3 regions of the Alteromonas sp. RW2A1 genome follow, and region 2 is predicted to be linked to each of the others. Evidence: predicted binding sites of a transcription regulator. Region 2 holds the regulator's gene; each other region holds the start of a gene.
What was found. The regulator FNR, encoded in region 2, switches genes on or off when oxygen is low (the NO sensors DNR and NnrR bind a similar motif). The targets are predictions, from matches to a motif close to TTGATCTAGATCAA.
Positions count from the first base shown of each region.

Region 1 (2,271 bases), 450 kb from region 2:
TACATGCATCAACGCAAGCACCGCAGTTAATGCACTCGTATTGTAAACCATTGCGAATATCGATACCGGTAGGACAAACTTGTACACATAAGTTGCAGTCTATGCAGTCGCCAAGCCCTTTCTGTTTAACGTCTTCATGACTGAGTTTGCGTGGGCGAGGGCCTCGTTTTTCACCTCGGGTGGCATCGTAAGATACGGTAAAGGTATCTTTATCGAACATCGCTGACTGAAAGCGCGCATACGGACAAATATGGGTACACATGATTTCTCGCATATAGCCCGCATTACCGTAGGTACAAACAGCAAAAAAGATAACTGAAAAGCCAGCCCAGAATCCTACATTGAAAGTGAAGAAGTCGATAAAGAGTGCGCCGATAGGCGTAAAGTATCCCACAAAAGTCAGTGCGGTTAACAGTGCAACAACAACCCATGCAGTGTGTTTAGCAGTTTTACGCATAAACTTATCGGCATCCATCGGCCTTTCATCAAGCTTCATGCGTTTGTTGCGCGGGCCTTCAAATTTTTCTTCAAACCAAGTGTAGATATACACCCAAGTAGTTTGCGGGCACATAAAACCGCACCATACCCGCCCAGCAAAGGTAGTAACAAAGAAGAGAGCAAAGGCTGACACAATAAAAATATAGGCCAACAGAGTCAGGTCTTGCGGCCACAGAGTTAACGAGAATATGGTAAACCGCTGTTCGCCAATATCGAGCAAGACAGCTTGTTGACCGTTGTATTGAAGCCAAGGGATAATGGCAAACAGGCCAAGAAAGATAAGCCCAAAAAAGCGACGAAACGATTCTAAAGGGCCTTTCACAGCACGCACATAAATACGACTGCGGGAATCGTGACGCTTCCCCTGACCTTCACCTTTTGGCTTGTGGACCTTTACCGGTGTTACGTTTTTAACCGGTATCTGTTCATTCATAAAATAACCTTAGCTAACATCTTTAAGTGACATAAGCAGTATAACAGCAAGAAGAATGTCATAATTAATGTAGATCAAGAATACTCATTATGATCGGTCCTTTTGAACTTTCAGTCAATACTGAAAGTTCAGAAATGTTCATTGAAAAATATGCCTTCGTTAAAATAAGTCAAAAATAGGGTCAACACGCCCTAAAGCGTAGTTAGTAAAATACCAAACAGCTATATGCTGTGTGGGGCATAGCATTAAAGTTTTCTTAATAAGTTTTCTTAATAAGTTTGTTTAATGAGTGAGGCTTATTTAATGAGAATTGCGGTGCAGTATGATCAGCAGCCATCTGAGCATGCTTGCTGGGCAAGCTAAGATAAATTTCATATACATATGGTTGTTTTCCATACTGATGTATTACTATTAGTGTTCTTAAATGTAGAGAACATGGTGTAATATCACCGAATAGTTGAACTTTTAGTGGCTTTTTAGCCGTAAATTTCAACAAGACTTAGCTATGTAATTACATACATCAAAGCGGAATACAATGAACCACGCTTGCCGCAAATCCTATATATAGCTAGATGTTTTGCTATGTATAAGCGCACGTTAAAGGAATGATTAAACAGGCTGGCGATTATATTAGCTATTCAATTACGGTTATTTTAGAAAGGCTATGTAAGACATTATGTTACGTTTTTTCATTATTACTGCTGAAATTATTGTGCTCGTATTAATCTTACGATCGCCTTTCGTGCAGTATTTATTTGAAGATATTCAGCATTCTGTTTCCGACTGGTTTATTTCTATGTCTACTTTGCCAGAGCAGCGCGCGTTGAGCGGTTTGCGCAACGATATACTGCAGCAGCTAAAGCCATTAAAACCTTACCAACAAAACTATGTCGAACAAATAACCGTATCCACAGACAGTGTTAAACGTTTTTACGCAACATACTGTGAAAAAGACGACATAAACCCCAACTTTTCGGGAACTAAACGTGCTCAGCTGTGCCATACCATCATGCAGTCTTCTCTGATGAGAAAGCCACAGTAAAGCGACAACAGGCCGAAAAACGTTTGCGAGAAGACCTTAACGAGGAGAGTAAACGTGAATAAGTTACCTATTTCAGCAACCCTTATCTATTCAGCACTGTTCAGCAGCGCCTTAGTTTTTACCACCATGACGCCTGCTCACGCGGCTGAATTAAAAATAACATGGGAAGAACCAAAGTCTTATACCGACGTTAGGCCATCAAACGAGTCTCGTGTTCGTTTTCGCGAGCGCACTCTTGAGGAATTGGAATCGCATCTCGTGGAGTTAGCTGCGACGTTACCTGAATCACAAACTTTGA
Region 1 covers NZ_CP018031.1:712,577-714,847, forward strand. The annotation lists gene ccoG (cytochrome c oxidase accessory protein CcoG) at 1-931, opposite strand, end outside; gene BM528_RS03230 (hypothetical protein) at 1,674-1,973, shown strand; gene BM528_RS03235 (DUF3016 domain-containing protein) at 2,100-2,271, shown strand, end outside.
Region 1: ccoG (cytochrome c oxidase accessory protein CcoG) is a predicted target of FNR. The motif match lies at 996-1,009, and genes of this name have one in related genera.

Region 2 (2,271 bases):
TTTATGTACTTATTCCTATCGCTATTATTATTGTCGCCCTTGCCGTGGTAATCTTTTTTTGGGCGGTAAAATCGAATCAGTTTGAAGATCTAGATCGACAGGGCTACAGTATTTTGTTCGACGATGACCTCTCACCTGAGGAAAAGAAACTCGCAGAACAGCGCAAGCGAATTCAGCAAGAAAACGAAAAAAATGGATCAGATTAGCTATCTTTCTGCATTCCTTATTGGACTAGCTGGCGGGGTTCACTGCGTTGGTATGTGCGGGGGCATAGTATCTGCCTTGCGCATGGTAACTCCGAAAGATAAGCCTGCACTTCCTTTCACCCTTGCTTACAACAGTGGCCGTATTGCAAGCTATACACTTGCTGGTGCGATTACCGGCGCTCTTGGTAAAATAGCCACCGATTTTGTACCACTAGCGAATTACGTCCTTTCTTTGCTAAGCGGTGTGATGCTTTTCCTACTTGCTTGCTATTTAGGGAAGTGGTGGACTGGATTAACAGCGCTTGAAAGTGCAGGAAAGCATCTATTTAAATATGTTCAGCCCATTTCAAAACGCTTTCTCCCGTTTAAAACGCCCTTAAGCGCAATACCTTATGGCTTTCTTTGGGGGTGGTTACCCTGTGGGCTTGTATATTCCACTTTAACTTGGTCTCTTGCTGCAGGCTCTGCGATACAAGGCGCTGGAATTATGTTCTTTTTTGGTTTGGGCACATTGCCAACATTACTTGCTGTGGGCGCTGGCAGCCAGTATATTGTGAGAGGCTTTAGACACATTATTGTGCGTCAAGGTATTGCATCGGCCATGGCCTTGTATGCAGCTTATCTTATTTATAGCGCATTATCTTAAATGGTGTTGTAACATATACCCATGTTCATCCTAAGAGAATAGAAATTATGAGCAAAGGAAGCGGATTCTCTATCCACTGTCAAAACTGCAGCTTTAGTCATTTATGTTTGCCAGTGGCTTTGAATAAGACAGAAATCGAATCGTTAGACGATATCATTGAGCGTAAAAAACCTCTGCATAAAGGCGACACGCTAATAAACAATGGCGATACCTTTACTTCATTGTTTGCAGTAAGAACGGGCTCGTTTAAATCATTTGTTACCAATTCAGACGGCGAAGAGCAAATTACTGGCTTCCATTTTCCTGGTGACATCGTCGGTTTCGACGCACTGCGCGAAAGTAGGCATCAAAGTTATACTCAGGCGTTAGAAACCGCCATGGTTTGCGAATTACCCTACGAAACACTAGATGAGATGGCAGTTCAGTTTCCTAAATTACGCCATCAGATTATGAGCTTTATGAGTGCTGAGATAAAACAAGATCACGACATGATCATGATGCTCAATAAACGAACAGCCGAGGAGCGCTTGCTCTATTTCATCTCTCATCTTTCTCAGCGTTTTGAAGAGCGTGGTTTTTCACTCCGAGAGTTTCATCTTACAATGACCCGTAATGAAATTGGTAATTACCTGGGTCTTACCATTGAAACCATTAGTCGTTTGTTAAGCCGTTTTCAAAAAGAAAAGCTGATAAAAGTAGATGGGAAACTGATTACTATCCTCGACTTCGATGCTATTGATGGCAAGGTAACTGCGCTAAAAGGCCCCAGTATTGTTTGCAACGGTTAACAGCTTAACCGTTGCAACTGTTAAAATATTGATCTAAAACAACCCACACTTTCGCTATTGTCTATTACACTTAATGTATTGCTTCATAAGAAGGAGACATTATGATTGAGTGTAATCACATTTTGGCAATTGTTGATTCAGAGCGAGATAATCAGCCCGCATTAAGTCGAGCTCTTGAACTTGCCTCAAAAACCGGCGCCACCGTGACTGCCATGATGGTAGTTTATGACCTCTCTTATGATATGACGACCATGCTTAGTCCCGACGAGCGTGATACTATGCGAGACGCAGTTACAAAGGATCAATCGAAGTGGCTTGGGGAACAATTAAAGGAACAAGGCTTTTCCAACATTGATATTGTTGTTGAGTGGAATAACAGAGCCCACGAAGCCATCATTTACTACGCACTCAATAACCAAATAGACTTAGTGGTTAAAGCAACGAAAGACCACGACGACATCGCCTCAGTGTTGTTTACGCCAACCGACTGGCATCTAATGAGAAAGTGTCCTCGCCCTGTTCTCCTTGTAAAAGAGCACGACTGGCCGGAAGATGGCGAAATAATAGCTGCAGTGAATGTAGGCAGTGAAGATGAGGAACATGCTGCACTCAACGACAAAATAACCGTGAT
Region 2 covers NZ_CP018031.1:1,160,239-1,162,509, forward strand. The annotation lists gene ccoS (cbb3-type cytochrome oxidase assembly protein CcoS) at 1-206, shown strand, start outside; gene BM528_RS05220 (sulfite exporter TauE/SafE family protein) at 193-852, shown strand; gene fnr (fumarate/nitrate reduction transcriptional regulator Fnr) at 900-1,640, shown strand; gene uspE (universal stress protein UspE) at 1,742-2,271, shown strand, end outside.

Region 3 (2,271 bases), 1.3 Mb from region 2:
CTGAGAGGCTTAAATAATACGTCAATTGCAGCAAAAAGCACAGCAATGCGCTATCAATAGATAGCGCACGATGATTTTTTAACCGAAAGCTTGTTTTAGTGAGCTTCTTCGTGCGAGCGACGCTGCTTGTCTCGGCGCAACATAGCGCGTTTTCGCATCGCTTTTACACTTTTTTCTCTCAGTGAATTCGGTTTCTTAGAGTGAAACTCTCCGTCATCCGACGCATCCCACTCCTCACTTTGAAAACGATAATCTTTACTCATTACAATCTCAAAAATTTTCTAGAAAGTATAACCACCCTTTGATTATTGCTTGAGTGGGGGGAATTGGAAATGAAATTTAATTATCGTATCGATAATAATTTTTACTTTAGGGCGTGGTGATCTTTGCTTTGCGAATTTCGGGCTAAATGGAAGCATTTCAGTACTGAAAGCCGCCGCTACACCGCGTTGCGCGGATAAAACTAAACACTCAGTGAAAGACGGTTTAAAAACATAGGTATGTAACAGGTCTATGAATAATTAGATAAATTTTTTTTATTGATAAGAAAAAAATCTTTTGCTTTATCTAAACGCAAACTTCATTTAAAAGTGCGACGTGGAATAAACAACGTTGGAAATTTCCTTATGAGCACAACGATTCGTCCGTCAACAAAACCATTTATTGATCGCCAAAAATTTCCTTATGGCTTTAAAAAGTCGGGAGACTTTAGTATTTCCGAAGCAAATCTACTTACCACATACGGCCTCACATTATTATCACTAGAGCGTGGAGATTTAGACCCTGAAAATGCTGAAGAGATGCATTTTGTCGACTTCACTAAAGGCAAGGCAGAAGCATCTTCAAGTATCGAAAAAGCGTGGTCGAAGTACGTTCACCTTGCTAGGGGAAAAAAACATTTTTACACCCTGCATAGCAGCGCGAGTAACCAGGCAGATTACGACGATTCCTATTCAGACGACGAATTTGACGTGGCTTAACAGGTTACAGTCTATTTAGAAACAGGCCCGCTGAATGCGGACTTTTTTGTTTATTCTGAACTGATCTCAATCAATCTATAGGCAGAACAAATTGAAAACATGATGTTTTTTAGCATTTAGGAACTACACTTAATGCAAGGTAATAAGCCTAAACTAACATTACGTTGGCTTAGACTTTTTATCACTATCTGCCAAGCAAAGGAGGCGCAAAGATGATTTTAAGTTCAAAGAAACTCACACAGTATTCAATCCACGCCACAGACGACAAAATTGGTGGTGTTAAAGACATACTCTTTGACGATGAAACCTACACTACGCGTTATTTAGTGGCCGATACGAATACGTGGCTTCCGCTTAGCCGAAAAGTGGTTATTTCACCTGTCTCGGTAACGCACGTTGATGTAGACGATAGTTCTGTTCATGTGGACATGACAGTAGAAACGCTTAAAAACAGCCCCTCTATCGACGAACACAAACCCGTATCCCGTGAATATGAAGAGCATCTATTTAAGTATTTTGGTTACGGATATTATTGGATAGGCCCAGGGGCCTGGGGTGAATATGCCTATCCGAACGAATTAGTAAGCGTACCTACCGATGAAGCCAAAGAAGGTGATTTACCGCCAGAGTCAACTAACCATTTACGGGCCTGCGGTGAGATTGATGGTTACGAAGTTGCAACTACCGATGACAATGTAGGTCATATTAGTGATTTTCTGATTGATACAGAAACATGGAAATTGGTAATGCTCGTGGTAGATACAAATAATTGGCTACCTGGAGGAAAGCATTTAGCACTTCTACCTACTGATATAAAAGAAATTGATTGGGCTGCTCATCATATAGCCGTGAATTTAAGTCACGATGCCCTTTTGAAGCGACCAGAAGTGGATGAAGAGCGATTGGGCGATGGCCATTACATTGCGGCCCTGGCCGCCCAAATCAATGATATATAGCTCAATGCTAATTGAGACAAAGGTTTAATGAGAACGTCCGCACCTCTGCGGACGTTTTTATTTACTCACAGAAAAACTCATACATTAATCCAATCAGCCGCTTTACCCTCTCATCGGATAGCCGATAATAAATGGTTTGCCCTTCCCTTCGTGTTGCAACCATATTCGATTCTCGCAAAAGGGCTAAATGTTGCGAAATCACAGGCTGTGAGACGGTAACCACTTGCAACAGCTCAGAAACCGACTTTTCTTGCTTTAATAAAGAGCAAAGAATCATAAGTCGCGTTTTGTTAGCAAACTGCTTTAAAAAGAACTCTGCTTCTGCAGAATGCTCC
Region 3 covers NZ_CP018031.1:2,495,543-2,497,813, forward strand. The annotation lists gene BM528_RS18670 (hypothetical protein) at 96-263, opposite strand; gene maoP (DUF413 domain-containing protein) at 627-980, shown strand; gene BM528_RS11140 (PRC-barrel domain-containing protein) at 1,193-1,936, shown strand; gene BM528_RS11145 (ArsR/SmtB family transcription factor) at 1,998-2,271, opposite strand, start outside.
Region 3: BM528_RS11140 (PRC-barrel domain-containing protein) is a predicted target of FNR. The motif match lies at 1,041-1,054, and genes of this name have one in related genera.